Regions from separate parts of the Cupriavidus sp. MPR-AND1C genome, predicted to be linked through region 3. Evidence: predicted binding sites of a transcription regulator. Region 3 holds the regulator's gene; each other region holds the start of a gene.

Region 1 (3,272 bases), on a different contig from region 3:
GCAGACCGCTACCCGCCCGCTGCTGATCGCCGCCGCGATTGCCGTGCTCGCAAGCGGCTGGCTGCCCTCGGCCGCCAGCGCGGCCGATTACCCCGTCAAGCCAATCCGCTTCATCGTGCCTTACGCCGCAGGCGGCACCACCGACCTCGTGGCGCGCACGGTCGGCCAGAAGGTCGCGGAGAAACTTGGCCAGCCCGTGGTGGTCGAGAACCGCCCCGGCGCTGGCGGCAATATCGGCATGGAGGCGGTCGCCAAGGCCGCGCCGGACGGCTACACCATCGGCTTCGGCGCCATCTCGACCAATGCGTTGAACCCGCATATCTACAAGCACGTGCCGTTCGACCCGCGCAAGGATTTCACCGCGGTCAGCCTGCTTGGCACCTCGACCATCGTGCTGGAAGTCAGCAACAGCCTGCCGGTGAAGAACGTGGCCGAGCTGGTCAGCTACGCCAAGGCCCATCCCGGCCTGACCTACGCCACCGCGGGCACCGGCACGTCCATGCACTTGGCGGGCGCGATGTTCTCGCAGATGACGCAAACGGGCCTGACCCATGTGCCATACAAGGGCAGCAGCCCGGCTATCAACGACATGCTGGGCGGCCACTTGCAGGTGATGTTCGACAACCTGCCCGCCTCGCTGCCGCACATCCAGGGCGGCAAGCTGCGCGCGCTGGCGGTGGCCGGCAAGAGCCGCTCGCCGGCGCTGCCGAACGTGCCGACGCTGGCCGAGGCCGGCCTGGCGGGCTACGCCGTCGAGCCGTGGTTCGGCGTATACGGCCCGGCCGGGCTGCCCGCGCCGGTGGTGCAGGCACTCAATGCCGCCTTCGTCGCGGCGCTGGGCAATGCGGACGTAAAGGACAAACTCGGGCAGGCAGGCTTCAACCCCAAGGGCTCGAGCGCGGCTGACCTGCAGTCGCTGACGCTGTCCGAGTACGAGAAATTCGGCAAGGTCGCCAAGAGCGCCAGCATCTCGGTGGATTGAGCGCAGCCGGGGCTGCGCGCTTGCGGCGGGAGGATCGCCGGGGGCGCGCGGCTGCGCATCCATTACAATCCGGCTGCAACGGGCCCTCGCGCCCACTCCTGCCGCCTACCCGCCATGAAGCAAGATCCGCGTTTCCCCAAGCTGTACATCCTCGATCACCCGCTGATCCAGCACAAGCTCTCCCATATGCGCGACAAGGACACCTCCACGCGCACGTTCCGCGAGCTGCTGCGGGAGATCACGCTGCTGATGGGCTATGAAATCACGCGCGACCTGCCGCTGACCACGCGCCGCATCGAGACGCCCTTGGTGGAGCTGGACGCACCGGTGATCGCCGGCAAGAAACTCACCATCGTGCCGGTGCTGCGCGCCGGCGTGGGCATGAGCGACGGCCTGGTCGAGCTGATTCCCTCGGCCCGCATCGGCCATATCGGCGTCTACCGCGACGACCAGCACCGCCCGGTGGAATACCTGGTGCGCCTGCCCGACGTGGAAGACCGCAGCTTTATCCTGTGCGACCCGATGGTCGCCACCGGCTACTCCGCCGCGCATGCGGTGGATGTGCTCAAGCGCCGCGGTGTCAAGGACGATGCGATTACGTTCGTGGCGCTGGTAGCTGCGCCGGAAGGCGTCGAAGTATTCCAGAAGGCACATCCCGGCGTGAAACTGTTCGTCGCCTCCCTGGACAGCCACCTGGACGAGCACGCCTACATCATCCCCGGCCTGGGCGATGCGGGCGACCGGCTGTTCGGCACCAAAAACTGAGTTTTACTGCCCGCCCCGAGGCCAATCCCAGGATCCGGGCCCGATACGAACGCTGTCTGCGCCCGGCTTGACCGGCCTCAATCTCCCTGGCCACTGCTCTCCCTAGACTATCGGCAGCGGCATACCGGACGGTGTGCCTCACCTGACTTGGGAGACCCACATGGCAGCCTTGAAGATCCTGTTTTCGACCCCCACCGGGCTGATGAGCCTGGCCGTCATTGCCTTCATCATCGGCATGGGCTGGTTCTTCACCCGGCTGTTCCTGCGCAAGATGCGGGAGGACGAGGCAGCGGCGCAACGCCGCTAAGAGGCAAGCCCCGCGCGCTGGCGTGATCGCCGACGGACCGGCTGGCCGATACCACGCCATGGCTATGCGCCGCGCCCACCGATCTCGCCGGGCGTGGCACACCGGAGCGGCCTAGGGGTGCCCCCCTACCCTACTTCTTCTTGCCCGAGCCCAGCAAGCTGCCCAGCACGCCGCGAATCAGCTCGCGCCCGACCTGCGAGCCTACCGTGCGCGCGGCCGACTTGGCCATCGACTCCAGGATGGAATCGCCGCGCCCGGTCTTGCCCGTGCCCTTGGTCAGCCCGCCGAAGATCTCGCCCGCCTGTTCCAGCCAGCCGCCGCCCTGTGCGGGCGGGGCTTCGGGCTGGCCGGCCGTGGGCACGGGCGCGGGTGCGCCGCCGCCAGCAGCGGGAGCAGCCGCGGGCACGGCGGCACGGCCCTTGAGCTTCTCGTAGGCCGACTCGCGATCGATGGTCTGCTCATAGGTGCCGGCCACCAGCGAGTTCGCCAGCAACTGTTTGCGCTCGTCGTCGGTGATCGGGCCGATCCGGCTGCCAGGCGCCAGCACCCAGGCGCGCTCCGTCATGCCGGGGATGCCCTTGGCGTCCAGCAACGACACCAGCGCCTCGCCCACGCCGAGCTCCCCGATGGCTTTTTCCAGATCCAGCCCCGGCTTGGCCCGCATGGTGGTAGCCGCCACCTTGACGGCCTTCTGGTCACGCGGCGTGAAGGCGCGCAGCGCGTGCTGCACGCGGTTGCCAAGCTGGCCCAGCACGGTATCGGGGATGTCGACAGGATTCTGCGTGACGAAATACACGCCAACGCCCTTGGAGCGGATCAGCCGCACCACCTGCTCGATCTTGTCGAGCAGTGCCTTGGGCGCATCGTTGAACAGCAGGTGCGCCTCGTCGAAAAAGAACACCAGCTTGGGCTTGTCAAGATCGCCCGCCTCGGGCAGTTTCTCGAACAGCTCCGACAACAGCCAGAGCAGGAAAGTGGCGTAGAGCTGGGGCGAATTCAGCAGCTTGTCGGCGGCCAGGATGTTCACCACGCCCTGCCCGTTCTCGGTCTGGATGAAGTCGTCCAGGTTGAGCATGGGCTCGCCGAAGAACACGTCGGCGCCTTGCGACTCCAGCGCCATCAGCCCGCGCTGGATGGCCCCGATCGAGGCCGCGGAGATGTTGCCGTATTCGGTGGTGAACTGCCCGGCGTTATCGCCCACATACTGCAGCATGGCGC
Region 2 (3,272 bases), on a different contig from region 3:
CGGCCGGCTGGCCCAGGACGTGCATGCCCCGCCGCTGGACGAGGACAGCGGCCCGGCCGAGGCCCGCGCCGCAGCCAAGGCCTTCAACCACATGCAGCAGCGCATCCGCACCCAGCTGGCACAGCAATCGCGCTTCCTGGCCGCCGTGTCCCACGACCTGCGCACCCCGCTCACCCGCATGAGCCTGCGCATCGAAGGCGTCGACGACAACCAGGTGCGCTATCGCCTGCGCCAGGACCTCGCGGAGATGAACGGTCTGATCGATGCCACCCTGTATTACCTGCGCGAGCGCGACGGCGCCGCCGCACCGCGCCAGCGGGTGGATGTGCATGCCTTGCTGCAGGCCGTGGTGGACGATGCCACGGAGATTGGCCAGGACGTCACCTTGTCTGGCGACGCCGAGCCGCTGCTGGCCTATCCGGCCGAACTGCGCCGGGCCGTGGTCAACCTGGTCGAGAACGCGCACCGCTACGGCGGCAGCGCGTGCATCGAACTGGCAGACAGCGCCGAGCGGGTGATGATCGATGTGTGTGACAACGGCCCCGGCATTCCGCCGGAGGAAATGGCGCGCGTGCTGGAGCCGTTCTACCGGCTCGAATCCTCGCGCAACCGTGCCACCGGCGGGGTTGGCATGGGCCTGTCGATCGCCGCCGATATCGTCTCGCGCCACGGCGGCGAGCTCAGCCTGGCCAACCGGGCGGAGGGCGGCCTGCGGGTGCGCATCGTGCTGCCGCGCGCCTGAGCGGCGGGCGGCCGGTGCCAGCGCTACCGCTCACCGTGCCGTGCCGCCACCCATTGCCGCAAGCTGCACATACTGCGATCCGCGCGATCCGCGCGTGAAATCCAGCACGAAATCGCCCACGTCGACACGGGCCTGCAGCGCGCGCCGCAGGTCCGCCGGGGTGGCCCCGCGCGGCGCGGCCAGCGCCGTGCGCACCAGCCAGGCCGCGCCGATATAGCCGGCCAGCGTGGCCGGCGAGGCGGGCTCGTCCAGGAACTGCTTCATCCGGCCCACGTGCTCCTTGACCACGCGCAGGGTCAGGTCCTGCGGCCCCGGGGCGATCTGCGTCAGCACGATGCCGCCGATGTAGCCGGCGCCAAGAATCTCGCGTGCCGCCAGCGAATTGACCGCCGACAATCCCACCAGGAACCCGTACCAGCCCCGCGCCGCCAGCGCGCGGCCGAGGTTGCCATAGGCCAGCGTATCGCCCGCCACGATCACCGCGGCCGGGCGCGCGGCGGCGATGCGTTGCGCCACCGCGCCGGCGTCGCTGCCCTTGCCCGCATCCAGCGTGAGGGCCTGCAGTCCCGGCTCCTGCTCGGCCTGGCGCCGCCACGGCGTGCCGCTAGCCAGGCTGCCGGCCGCAAAATCCGGCGCCACGGCCAGCACCAGTTGCTTGAGGCCATAGCTGCGCAACTGCCGGATGGCCGCGTCCAGCTCGCTGCGGTAGTCGGCCCGCGTGTACCAGACGTGATCCGCCGCGAGCGACAGCCCCGACAACGGCGCCACGATCTGCACGCCGCGCCGGGCCAGCTCGGGCGAGGCGGCCAGCACTGGCAGCAAGGCATCGCTGGGGCCGAACAGCAATTCAGCCCGCTCCCCGTCAACCAGCGACAGCGCCTGCGCGGTGGCCGCGCGCGGATCGGCGTCGACCTCGCGCACCACATGCACCACGCGAGGCTCGCGCGCGCCGGCGTTGGCCGCATCGAACATCACTTTGGCCCCGGCCAGGTAGTCGCGTGCCAGGTCGGCCTGGGCACCGCCCCGGTCCACCAGGTGGCCGATCACCAGCGGGCGGCGTGGTGGCGCCTGCGCCAGCAAAGAGGCAGGCGCCAGCATGGCGCTGCCAAGCGCGGCCAGGACCCGGCGGCGCGGCGGCCGTGCGGGGTTGGCGATCAGGGAGGAAGCGTGCATGGGAATCCGCGAGGCCAGGTGCAGAGCAATGGCATGATTGGGGAGAGCGCCGCGCAGCCTATCCGATCCAGGTGACGCTGGCATGACGCCGGGCATGTCCGGGCCGTGGCGCGCCGCATGTCATGGGCCGCGGCTTGACCCCGGTCAACGCAGGCGCGGGCGGCGCGCCCTACGATGGGCCATCGAATCCACGACAAAGGCCGCCCCATGGCTGCGACTGCCCCCGCCCCGTTCCCCAACGCAATGTCCGTTCCCGTTGCCGTCTCGAGCCAGTCCCGCACCTGCTCCGGCAAGTGTGGCGCCGCCTGCACCGGCAAGCCGGCAGGACCAGGCGCTGCCGCGCCGGACCGGCATGCCTTGTCGGACTTTCGCGCGCTGGCGGGCCGCATGGATATCAACGGCCCGCGCTACACCTCGTACCCGACGGCGGACCGCTTCCACGGCGGCTTCGGCGCGCAGGACTACCAGCAGGCGCTGGCCGATTGCGCTGCTAGCGCCACCCACGCCGCCAACACGGCCAGCACGGCCAAAGCCGCCGCGCCGCTTTCGCTGTATGTGCACGTGCCGTTCTGCGAGAACATCTGCTACTACTGCGGCTGCAACAAGATCATCACCAAGGACCACCGCCGCAGCGCCCGCTACGTGGACTACCTGGCGCGCGAGATGGCGCTGGTGGCGCAGCAGCTCGGCACGCGGCGCGAGGTGGTGCAGTCGCACTGGGGCGGCGGCACGCCGACCTTCCTCGATCCCGCCGAGATGCGCCGTGTCATGGACGCGCTGCACCAGCACTTCCACCTGCTGCCCGAGGGCGAGCACTCGATCGAGATCGACCCGCGCCGCATCGGCGACGCGCAGATGGCGCTGCTGGCGGAACTTGGCTTCAACCGCATCAGCCTGGGCGTGCAGGATTTCGACGCCGAGGTCCAGCGCGCCATCCACCGCGTGCAATCGCAAGCTGAGACGCAGGCGGTCGTCGACGCCGCGCGCCGGCTGGGTTTCCGCTCGGTCAGCATGGACCTGATCTACGGCCTGCCGCACCAGACCACGGCGCGTTTTGCCGCCACTGTGGAGCAGGTGCTGGCGATGCGCCCGGACCGGCTCTCCGTGTACAGCTACGCGCACCTGCCGCACGTGTTCAAGCCGCAGCGGCGCATCGATGAACGCGCACTGCCGGCAGCCGCAGAAAAACTCGACATCCTGGTCGGCACGATCGAGCAGCTCACCGCCGCGGGCTATGTCTACATCGGCATGGACCACTTCGCGCTGCCGGACGACGCGCTCGCCGTGGCCCAGCGCGAGGGCCGGCTGCAGCGCAACTTCCAGGGCTATTCCACCCATGCCGGCCATGACCAACTGG
Region 3 (3,272 bases):
ATGTGCCCGTATGCGCGCTTCCAGAGCGTGATGGTGGATCGCGACACCTATGTAGTCACCTATGACGTGGGCCGCGGCGAGCCGCGCGGCAGCCGCTCGCGCAAGGCGGACCACAAGGCTGCCGGGCTGGGCTCGTGCGTGAATTGCAGCATCTGCGTGCAGGTCTGTCCTACTGGCATCGATATTCGCGATGGACTGCAGTACGACTGCATTGGCTGCGGCGCCTGTATTGACGCCTGCAACCAGGTCATGGACAAGATGGCTTACCCGCGCGGGCTGATTCGCTATACCTCTGAGAACGCCATGCGCAGCGCGCTCTCCGAGACCGTGGCGCGCAAGCGCCTGGTGCGGCCGCGCACGGTGATCTACTCGTTGATCTGGCTGGCGCTGGTCGCCGGCTTCATGGTCTCGCTGGCCATGCGCACGCCGCTCAAGGTCGATATCATCCGCGACCGCGGCGCGCTGGGGCGGGAAGTGGAAGGGCGCTGGATCGAAAACGTGTACCGGCTGCAGCTGATCAACACGACAGAGGCGCCGATGCGCGTCGCCGTCAGCGCGGGCAGCGATGAGCTCAAGGGCCTGGTCGTGGAATATGACCACGCTGCGGGCAACCTGGAGCCCACGTCCAATCGCCTGATTCCCGTGCGGGTGCGCGTGCCGATCGAGTCCGCGGCGCAGGGCACGCACAAGATCGAGGTCACAGTGACCGCGGTGCCCGACGAGGGCGCGGGGAGTCATGGCGCGGAGATTCGACAGAGCACCAGCTTTATCGTGCCGCGCAATCTATGAGGCGGCTGAGACGCTGGATGCACCAATCCGCACGCAACATACGCGATCTAGATCTAGAGGAGGCCAGATGACGCAGCAAAGCAATCCCTGGTGGAAGGAGCCATGGCCGTGGCTGCTGATGAGTGGGCCATTCGTGGCCATGGTGGCCTGCGGGGTCACGATCTGGCTGGCCATGACCCATCCGGATCCGCCCATTGAGGAGGGGGTGGCTCGCCACGGCCTGGTGGTCGAGAAGGCGGGCAGCGGGGCACGCCAGGCAGCGCCGGTCGCGGCGCAAGCGAGGTGATCATGAGACTACGCTGGCTGATGTGGGTGCTGTGGCCCGCTTTCCTGGTCGCCGGGCTGACGACCGCGCTGGTATTCTCCATGGTCGATCCCGGCGACCTGCGCTTCTTCGGCCAGCCGGTCGAGGCATCGCGGGAGGCGGTCTACACCGTGGGCTTCCTGATCGCGTGGGTGCTGTGCTCGCTGTCGAGCGGCTTGACGCTGTACACCATGCCCACGCGGCTGGCGGACACGGACGAGCTGGAGTGAATGCGATGCGCGCCTTGCCGGTTCAGGCCAGCAGGCGCGGTATCGCGGCGAGCCGCCGCGGGCGAGGGTGGCCCGCGACGAGCACGTCAGCAGGACTTGTTGACGATCTGCTTGATCCCCGCCATGTCGACCAGCTTGACGTGGCGCTGGCGAATCTGGATCAGGCCGGCTTCCGCAAAGCGCGAGAACAGGCGGCTGACGGTTTCGAGCTTGAGTCCCAGGTAGCTGCCGATTTCCTCGCGGCTCATGCGCAGCACAAACTCGGAGGCCGAATAGCCGCGCGCGGACAAGCGCTCGGACAGGTTGATCAGGAAAGCGGCAAGCCGCTCCTCGGCACGCATCGATCCGAGCGTGATCAACATGACCTGGTCCTGCGAGATCTCCTTGCTCATCAGGCGCATGAACTGATGCTGCAGGGAAGGCAGGACGTTGGACAGCGTCTGGAGATCGCCAAAGCGCACCATGCAGACTTCGGTATCCTCCAGTGCGGTGGCGTCCGAAGCGTGCTGCATCTCGCCAAGGCCGTCGAGGCCGACGACTTCGCCGGGAAGGTGGAAGCCCGTGATCTGCGAGCGGCCGTCTTCCATTGTCAGGTGGGTCTTGAGCGTGCCGAAGCGGATCGCGTAGACGGCGGTGAGAGGATCTCCGAGGCGGTACAGGGTTTCGCCCTTGCGTACGCGCACCCGGTCCTGGACCAGCGTATCCATCTTTTCGAGGTCCTGCTGCGACATGCCGACGGGCAGGCAGAGCTGGCCGAGCGAGCAAGTGGAGCAGCGGGGCGACATCTCGGTAATGGGAATGGTGGTGAGCAATTGGGGCCTGTCGGTTTAGCGCAGTCAATCAAGCGCGATGTGGCAGGCGCATTGAGTTGAGAGCTTGACGTTGAGAGTCGTCGATTGGAAGCGCTATCCACATCGGCCTGGCGCGCGGGTCTTGCGGCAGTGCGCTATCTGTGCAGCGCGGCTTGCCGTGCCCGTCGTCATGTTGCGCGAGCGCACTGGTGTGCGCGGGCGCCAAGCTTCATGTTGATAGCGCCTCTTGGAACTGCGGGGGCGCGTTCGCCGCATTTTACCGCGTCGGACGTTGCGATTGTGTGATTGGGAGGAGAAGTTGACCATAGGCGTGCTTATCAGCGTATTTACCCTGGCTTTGCTGGGCGGCGTGCACTGCGCCGCCATGTGCGGCGGGATCGCGCTGGCGGCGGAGCAGGGCGGCGTTGCGCGCGTGCCCGCCACGGTGCTCCGGCGTCCCGGCCATTGGTTGCTGGAACTGCTTGTCATGCATGCCGGGCGGCTGAGCATGTATGCGGTGCTGGGGGCCTTGCTGGGCGCCCTTGGCGCTGGTGTCTGGAAGGCACAGTACCTGCCGCTGCAGCGTTGGCTGTTCGGGATCGGCAGCGTGATGTTGGTGCTGTCGGGCTTGTGGATGTTGCGCGGGCGCACCATGGGTACGGGTTGGCTGGAGCGGCTCGCCGCCCGTGGCGCGGGCGGTTTGCTGCGCGGCCTTGGCGCCGTCGGGGCGCGCTTGCCGGCTGTGGCCCGGGCGCAGGGGCAGGGCCGGTTGCTGCGGCGCTACGGCATGGGGCTAGCCTGGGGGCTGGTCCCGTGCGGCATGGTGTACGGCGCCCTTGCCATGGCGTTGCTGGCCGGCAATGCGCCGTCGGGCGCGCTGGTGATGGCCGTGTTTGGCCTTGGCACCCTGCCAAACCTGCTGGTGATCTCGGGCCTGTCCGGCTATCTCAGGCAACTTTCGCGGCGCCCGGCGTTGCGGGCTGGCGCTGGCCTTGCGGTGGTGGCCTTTGGCTTGGCCGGGGTGGCGCGTGCACTGCTTTTGCCAGAGACGCTTGCCGCGCATGGATTCTGCCTTGTCTTCTGAAGCGCCGTTTCGTGGTGTATTTGTCACTTCTGCGCTGAGCTAGCTGCGCGAATCGGTTGCAGGTTTGCCAGGGA

What was found. Region 3 encodes FNR, which switches genes on or off when oxygen is low (the NO sensors DNR and NnrR bind a similar motif). Its sites were predicted from a motif close to TTGATNNNNATCAA; they were not measured.
Region 1: AC1RWI_RS32500 (DUF3149 domain-containing protein) is a predicted target of FNR. The motif match lies at 1,815-1,828, and genes of this name have one in related genera.
Region 2: hemN (oxygen-independent coproporphyrinogen III oxidase) is a predicted target of FNR. The motif match lies at 2,050-2,063, and genes of this name have one in related genera.

Annotation. Positions count from the first base shown of each region.
Region 1 covers NZ_JBXASU010000099.1:3,000-6,271, reverse strand. Annotated here, with positions in the region: gene AC1RWI_RS32510 (Bug family tripartite tricarboxylate transporter substrate binding protein) at 1-982, shown strand, start outside; gene upp (uracil phosphoribosyltransferase) at 1,097-1,747, shown strand; gene AC1RWI_RS32500 (DUF3149 domain-containing protein) at 1,908-2,054, shown strand; gene AC1RWI_RS32495 (helicase HerA-like C-terminal domain-containing protein) at 2,185-3,272, opposite strand, start outside.
Region 2 covers NZ_JBXASU010000139.1:8,972-12,243, reverse strand. Annotated here, with positions in the region: gene AC1RWI_RS36110 (ATP-binding protein) at 1-742, shown strand, start outside; gene AC1RWI_RS36105 (ABC transporter substrate-binding protein) at 773-1,915, opposite strand; gene hemN (oxygen-independent coproporphyrinogen III oxidase) at 2,123-3,272, shown strand, end outside.
Region 3 covers NZ_JBXASU010000066.1:23,430-26,701, reverse strand. Annotated here, with positions in the region: gene ccoG (cytochrome c oxidase accessory protein CcoG) at 1-789, shown strand, start outside; gene AC1RWI_RS27565 (hypothetical protein) at 857-1,075, shown strand; gene AC1RWI_RS27560 (hypothetical protein) at 1,078-1,323, shown strand; gene fnr (fumarate/nitrate reduction transcriptional regulator Fnr) at 1,410-2,135, opposite strand; gene AC1RWI_RS27550 (sulfite exporter TauE/SafE family protein) at 2,434-3,198, shown strand.